One region of the Tatumella sp. JGM94 genome, then DNA from elsewhere that is predicted to be linked to it. Evidence: riboswitches for the same ligand, from Rfam matches in the RefSeq annotation. Region 1 holds a riboswitch; each other region holds the start of a gene.
What was found. A riboswitch is a leader RNA that binds a small molecule or an ion and turns the genes downstream of it on or off. The one in region 1 is predicted to bind thiamine pyrophosphate.
Positions count from the first base shown of each region.

Region 2: another riboswitch for thiamine pyrophosphate. It lies ahead of thiB (thiamine ABC transporter substrate binding subunit); the one in region 1 lies ahead of thiC (phosphomethylpyrimidine synthase ThiC).
Region 3: another riboswitch for thiamine pyrophosphate. It lies ahead of thiM (hydroxyethylthiazole kinase); the one in region 1 lies ahead of thiC (phosphomethylpyrimidine synthase ThiC).

Region 1 is NZ_JAERJN010000030.1:7,353-9,621, forward strand. Features, by position in the region: gene nudC (NAD(+) diphosphatase) at 1-526, opposite strand, end outside; TPP riboswitch at 734-834, shown strand; gene thiC (phosphomethylpyrimidine synthase ThiC) at 921-2,269, shown strand, end outside.
Region 2 is NZ_JAERJN010000003.1:9,123-11,391, forward strand. Features, by position in the region: gene JK216_RS02940 (MFS transporter) at 1-518, opposite strand, end outside; TPP riboswitch at 732-823, shown strand; gene thiB (thiamine ABC transporter substrate binding subunit) at 867-1,853, shown strand; gene thiP (thiamine/thiamine pyrophosphate ABC transporter permease ThiP) at 1,829-2,269, shown strand, end outside.
Region 3 is NZ_JAERJN010000002.1:245,456-247,724, reverse strand. Features, by position in the region: gene thiD (bifunctional hydroxymethylpyrimidine kinase/phosphomethylpyrimidine kinase) at 1-614, opposite strand, end outside; gene thiM (hydroxyethylthiazole kinase) at 601-1,419, opposite strand; TPP riboswitch at 1,459-1,549, opposite strand; gene dbpA (ATP-dependent RNA helicase DbpA) at 1,656-2,269, shown strand, end outside.

The DNA.
Region 1 (2,269 bases):
TAACTTCACGGGTAACCGTCTGTTCGAGGGTTTCCCCGACCTCAGCAAATCCGGCCAGGGCCGTATAAATCCCATTACGATGGCGTACATGCTGTGCCAGCAGAAGTTTATCATCACGGCGGATCACCACGATAATACAAGGCGCTATTTGCGGGTAATACCGTTCATGACAGCGGGTACACAGACAGGCAAATTCTGTCTTACTGTGCTGCATTTCCCCGCCACAGTAACCACAGTAACGGTGAGAACGATAAAATTCAGCCAGCTGTACACCGCGTCCGGCCATTCTGAATAAGCCACTGTCTTCATTCAGCAACTGCCGCAGGGAAGCCATGTTTTGCGGACGCGAATGATTAATCAGCCAGACCGTATCGCCCTGCCACTCACCGATCGGACGTCCGGACAATCCGCTAAGGGAAAATTCAGCAGCAGGCCCGTAAGGTAGTTTATCTCCGGGTAGCCAGATTTTATTCTGCTGGCTTACCACCCACCAGCCCTTATCTTCACCGGTTATTTCACGTTCCATCAATCAGCACCTTTGTTGTTTTTAACCACATGTTACGACAACAGCTAATCCATACTAGCACCCGGCGGGGTAATGTCAGCGATAACATGACACTTGCTTTTCACCGACCGTACAAATAGCAGGGGCTTGTACTTCACGCTGAAGCACTCTATGCTGACTGACGGTGACAATTCACCCGCCGCTGTATCACACCCTGATCAGCCGCTTATTATCTTGTCGGAGTGCCCCACGGGGCTGAGACCGTTAATTCGGGATCCGCGGAACCTGATCAGGTTAGTACCTGCGAAGGGAACAAGAGTACAGTTCAGCCTGAGTGTGCCCGCAAGACACTTTCTTCTGTCACTCCTTCCGGACTCCGGACAAGCGTATTTCTTTATTTACAGGAAATAGAGCTATGTCTGAAAAATTATCACGCCGCGAAAAACGCGAACAAGCACGGGATTTTATCAACTCACTGGGTCATCAGTCCTTTCCGGCCTCACGCCGCCGCTGGCTGACTGGCTCCCGGCCGGACATCAGGGTGCCGGTCCGTGAAATACAACTCAGCCCGACCCGTATCGGCGGAACCGCGGCCAATCCGACAGAAGAAGACAATGAAGCTATCCCGGTCTATGACACGTCCGGTCCGTTTGGTGATGAAACCGCCACCCCGGATATCCACCGTGGTATCCCCCGCCTCCGCCAGACCTGGATTGAACAACGCCAGGATTCTGAACAGATTCCGGCCACTAGCTCAGCCTACACCAGAGAACGCCTGGCGGATGAAAGCCTGGATGGACTGCGCTTCCGCTACCTTCCCCAGCCGCGAAAAGCGCTGAACGGACGTTGCGTTACCCAGCTGCATTACGCGCGTCAGGGGATAATCACCCCGGAAATGGAATTTATCGCAATACGTGAAAATATGGGCCGCGCGCAGATCACCTCATCTGAACTGCGCCAGCAACATCCCGGCAAGCATTTTTTTGATCCGTTACCGGAAACCATTACCCCGGAATTTGTACGCCAGGAAGTTGCCGCAGGGAGAGCAATTATCCCGTCGAATATTAATCATCCTGAATCCGAACCGATGATCATCGGCCGGAATTTTCTGGTAAAAATTAATGCCAATATTGGTAACTCGGCCGTGACCTCTTCTATTGAAGAAGAAGTCGAAAAACTGGTCTGGGCAGCCCGCTGGGGGGCTGATACGCTGATGGACCTCTCCACCGGGCGGAATATTCACGAAACCCGGGAATGGATCCTGCGCAACAGCCCGATCCCTGTCGGTACTGTCCCGGTGTATCAGGCCCTGGAAAAAGTGAATGGTGTCGCAGAAGATCTTAACTGGTCTGTCTTCCGGGATACCCTGCTGGAGCAGGCGGAACAAGGGGTCGATTACTTCACTATCCATGCCGGTGTCCTGCTGCGTTATGTGCCAATGACCGCAAAACGCCTGACCGGGATTGTGTCACGCGGCGGATCGATTATGGCTAAGTGGTGCCTGTCCCATCACCAGGAAAACTTCCTGTACCGGCATTTCCGTGAAATCTGTGAAATCTGTGCCAGCTACGATATTGCCCTGTCATTGGGCGACGGATTACGCCCGGGGTCTATCCGCGATGCTAATGATGAAGCACAGTTCGCCGAACTGCATACCCTCGGAGAACTGACCAAAATTGCATGGGAGTATGATGTTCAGGTAATGATTGAAGGCCCGGGACATGTGCCGATGCATATGATCCAGCGCAATATGACCGAACAACT
Region 2 (2,269 bases), on a different contig from region 1:
AGGGTCATAAACCCGCGGGTTAATGCCACGGCAAATGACAGCGGGGGGCCGATTACCCAGGCCAGTGACATCTGTGCCCGCATTAACGAACTGAACATGACCACTTCACGACGGGTAGAGTCAGCATATTCCCTGGCAAGTGCAAAGATCTGCGGTACCACGACCGTAGTAAATGCAGCCAGCAGCAATCCCGGGCCAATCAACAGCCAGTAACTACGGGTAAACGCAAACACCAGGGCATTGCCGATCGCCATCAGACAACAAAACATCAACAGATTGCGGCGGTCACCTCGTTTATCCGAACGTCTGGCCAGCAAAAAACTGACGATAATCCCGGTAATGGCATTGACGGTAAAAAACAGTCCGACTTCAAACGGGGCGGCGTGCAGCTCTCTGCTCAGGAACAGGCTGAGGGTCGGTGCCTGTAATGCACCGGCAATACTCACAGAAAATGTAACCAGCATAAAAAACACAAATACTGAATTACTTTTGACGGGCTGAAGTTCAGTTTTTTCCATAAAGCACAACATCCGGATGCGGGAGGAAAGTAACCGACAGCATATAACAAATTACCCAAAACAGCAGATCTTGTCTGCCGGACTACGGTTCCGGACACGGAGAAAATGACCACAGTAACAGTCTGCCCGCACGGCCCGTTGCCATTCACCGCGCTGATTTGTTACACCGGATTTTTGAGGCTTTCGCCGGGCTAATGAATTGCATAGAATAGCGTGTTCTCAACGGGGTGCACTCTGGTGCTGAGATATACCCGCAGAACCTGATCCGGTTAACACCGGCGTAGGGATTTGAGACTTATTCCTCAGATCTTTTGCGCATAAACTGGCCCATCCCTCAAGGAGCGCAAAGTGTTAAAAAAATTTCTGCCTGTATTATTGATTATTTCCGCACCGGTACTTGCCGCAAAACCCGTATTAACCGTTTATACCTACGACTCCTTTTCTTCCGACTGGGGCCCCGGACCGGCAATTAAAAAAGCCTTTGAAGCCGATTGCGGCTGCGAGCTCAAATACGTTTCCCTCGGGGATGGCGTTTCTCTGCTTAACCGCCTGAGAATGGAAGGCAAACACAGTAAAGCGGATGTGGTAGTCGGGCTGGATAATAATCTGCTGGATGCGGCACAAAAAACCGGGCTGTTTACACCAACCCCGGTTGACTACCGCCAGCTGACCATCCCCGGTGGCTGGAGCAATACAACGTTTGTACCTTATGATTATGGCTATTTTGCATTCGTCTATAATAAAAAACGCCTGAAAAATCCGCCATCCAGTCTGAAACAGCTGGTCGAAAGTCCGGATAAATGGCGGGTTATTTACGAAGATCCCCGCACCAGTACCCCGGGGCTCGGGCTGCTGCTGTGGATGCAAAAAGTCTACGGCGATCAGGCCCCGGCAGCATGGCAAAAACTGGCCGCCAAAACCGTCACTGTCACCCGAGGCTGGAGCGAAGCCTATAATCTGTTTCTGAAAGGTGAGAGTGATCTGGTACTCAGCTATACCACGTCACCGGCCTATCATATTATCGAAGAGCATAATCCCGATTATGCGGCCGCTGACTTTGCAGAAGGAAATTACTTGCAGGTAGAAGTGGCGGCACGACTGAAAAACAGCCCCAATCCGGCACTGGCAAAACAGTTTATGCAGTTTGTAACCAGCCCGCAGTTTCAGGAAACATTGCCGACCGGCAACTGGATGTATCCGGTCATTAAGACCCCGCTGCCTGCCGGTTTTCAGCAACTGATGGTACCTAAAACCGCCCTGCAATACTCGCCTGCGGAAGTGGCAGAGCATCGTGCAGCCTGGATTGACGCCTGGCAAAACGCAGTCAGCCACTGATGCCGCGCTGGTTGATTCCCGGGCTGCTGGCTGCCCTGATAACCACCGGTATTGCACTGCTGGCTTTTATCAGCCTGCTGTGGAATGCCCCGCTGGGCCACGCACTATACTGGTTACGCGATCCCTACCTGTGGCATGTTATCGGCTTTTCATTTACCCAGGCCGCATTATCGACACTGCTATCAGTGCTGCCGGCAATTCTGGTCGCCCGCGCCCTGTACCGGCGGCGGTTTCCGGGCAGAAACCTGCTATTGCGTTTATGCGCGATGACCCTGGTGCTGCCGGTGCTGGTGGCGGTTTTTGGCTTACTGAGTGTCTATGGCCACGATGGCTGGCTGGCACAACTGGCCGCAAGGGCCGGTATCCCCTTCCGCTTTTCTCTGTACGGGTTACCCGGTATCTTACTGGCCCATATC
Region 3 (2,269 bases), on a different contig from region 1:
GTGTTAATCCGCAGGGTGGTAAAACGTTTCTGAAAACCGTCACTGACCAGCCAGTCCGGACTTTCTTCTCCGCCCAGATGCCCGCCTTTGATTAAAACGGCCTGGCATCCGGTTTCCAGTAACTTTTGCGCCTGTAACAGCATTTCCTGCTCGCTGACTGCTTCACGGCATCCCAGCAAGGCAGCAGCTTCCGGGAGATTCGGGGTGATCAGCGACATCCGGGGTAACAGTTTATCCCGCAACAGACTCACAGCCTGAGGATCCAGCAGAGGATCGCCGCTTTTGGCCAGCATAACCGTATCCAGCACCCGCCAGGGAACCGTGCAGTGACTCAAATCATCAGCCATAGCACGGATAATCTCTGCGTTATGCAGCATACCCAGTTTCAGGGTATCGATACGAATATCGTCCATCACTGCGGCAAGTTGTTCGCGCACAAAATCCGCCGCCACCGCCCGGACTGAACGTACCCCGCAGGTATTCTGGGCGACCAGGGCAGTAATCACACTGGTACCGTAGGCGCCCAGCGCAGAAAAGGTTTTTAAATCAGCCTGAATACCCGCCCCACCGCTGGGATCCGTTCCGGCAATAGTTAATGCATTAATTCGCCGCATTGTCTTGTCCCTCCTGTCGATGGGTCTGGCATAGCTGCCAGAGAGCATCGATTAACGCGATTGAAAAACTGCCGGGCCCGCGGGACTGTTGTGCTGCCTGTTCAGCAGCCTGTGACATCAGCCAGCAGGCCGTCGCCACATGATATAACCGGTTGCCGGGCAACGTGCTGAATGCTGCCACCAGGGCTGATAACCCGCAGCCAGTACCGGTCACGGCCGTCATTAACGGGGATCCTCCTGTCAGCGTCAGGACAAGATGACCATCGGTAACATAGTCAGTCGCCCCTGATACCACCACAATACAGTTCTGATCTGCCGCCAGCTGTACCGCCGCGCTCACTGCCCGGCATGAATCATCCTTGCTGTCCATCCCCCGCCCGCCTTTTCCGGCCCCCGCCAGTGCCAGAACTTCAGAACCGTTGCCGCGGATCACCGCCGGAGAAAAATCCAGCAACTGCCGGCAAAAATCGCTGCGCAGTGGTAATACTCCCATCGCGACCGGGTCCAGTGTCCAGGGAACTGCGGCGCGGTTGGCGGACTCCACAGCGGCCTGCATCGCGGGGATTGCCTCGTGGGTCAGGGTACCGACATTAATCAGTAGTGCTGACGCATGCGCCGCCATCACCGGCGCTTCCTGCAGATCAATGACCATGGCCGGAGACGCTGAGCTGGCAAGCAATATATTGGCGGTCAGTGACTGTACCACCTGGTTGGTCATACAATGCACCAGCGGCGGGGTCACCCCATAGAGATGCCGTGAGGCGGAAGCTTCACGGGCAGAAAAAGAAGAATAAACCACTGACATTTCAACGCTCCTGACGGGCATCAGGAAACGGATACCGCATACAGCAGTATCAGACTTCCCTCCGCCGGCATTATCCGGTTCAGGTTCAACGGGTGTTTCTCAGCCATAACCGGCACCCCGAGTCATCATACGTCGTACAGGGTAAGGCAACTCTCTGCCGCCGCGCAAGTCACAACTATAATTCCGTCGCGGCGAAATTATTTTAGCTCTGCCGAAGCAGGCGGATCTCTGCTATTATGTCTGCTTATATATCCAGCCTGACGGTACTGTTTGCATCACTGCGCAGCCCCGGCAGTCCTGCGTCCCCTGATAATTGTCTGAGTAGAGTACACCCTGTGACCCAATCATTTGCATCTCTGTCGCTGCCCGCTGCGCAGCTCGAAAACCTTACCGAACTCGGTTATTCGGCTATGACGCCGGTACAGGCTGAGGCGTTACCGGTTATTTTACAGGGCCATGATGTCCGTGCGCAGGCAAAGACCGGGAGCGGAAAAACAGCCGCCTTCGGCATCGGCCTGTTACAGAAAATAGATGCTTCGCAGTTTACCACTCAGGCAATGGTGTTATGCCCGACCCGTGAACTGGCGGATCAGGTCACCAAAGAACTGCGCCGTCTGGCACGCTACATTCCGAATATTAAAATTCTGACCCTGTGCGGTGGTCAGCCGATGGGTCATCAGCTGGCATCTCTGGCCCATGCTCCTCACATTGTGGTGGGTACGCCGGGACGTCTTCAGGAACATCTGCGCAAGCAGAGTTTACTGGTTCAGGGACTGCACGTACTGGTGCTCGATGAAGCTGACCGTATGCTTGACATGGGATTCAGTGAAGCGATTGATGATATTATCGG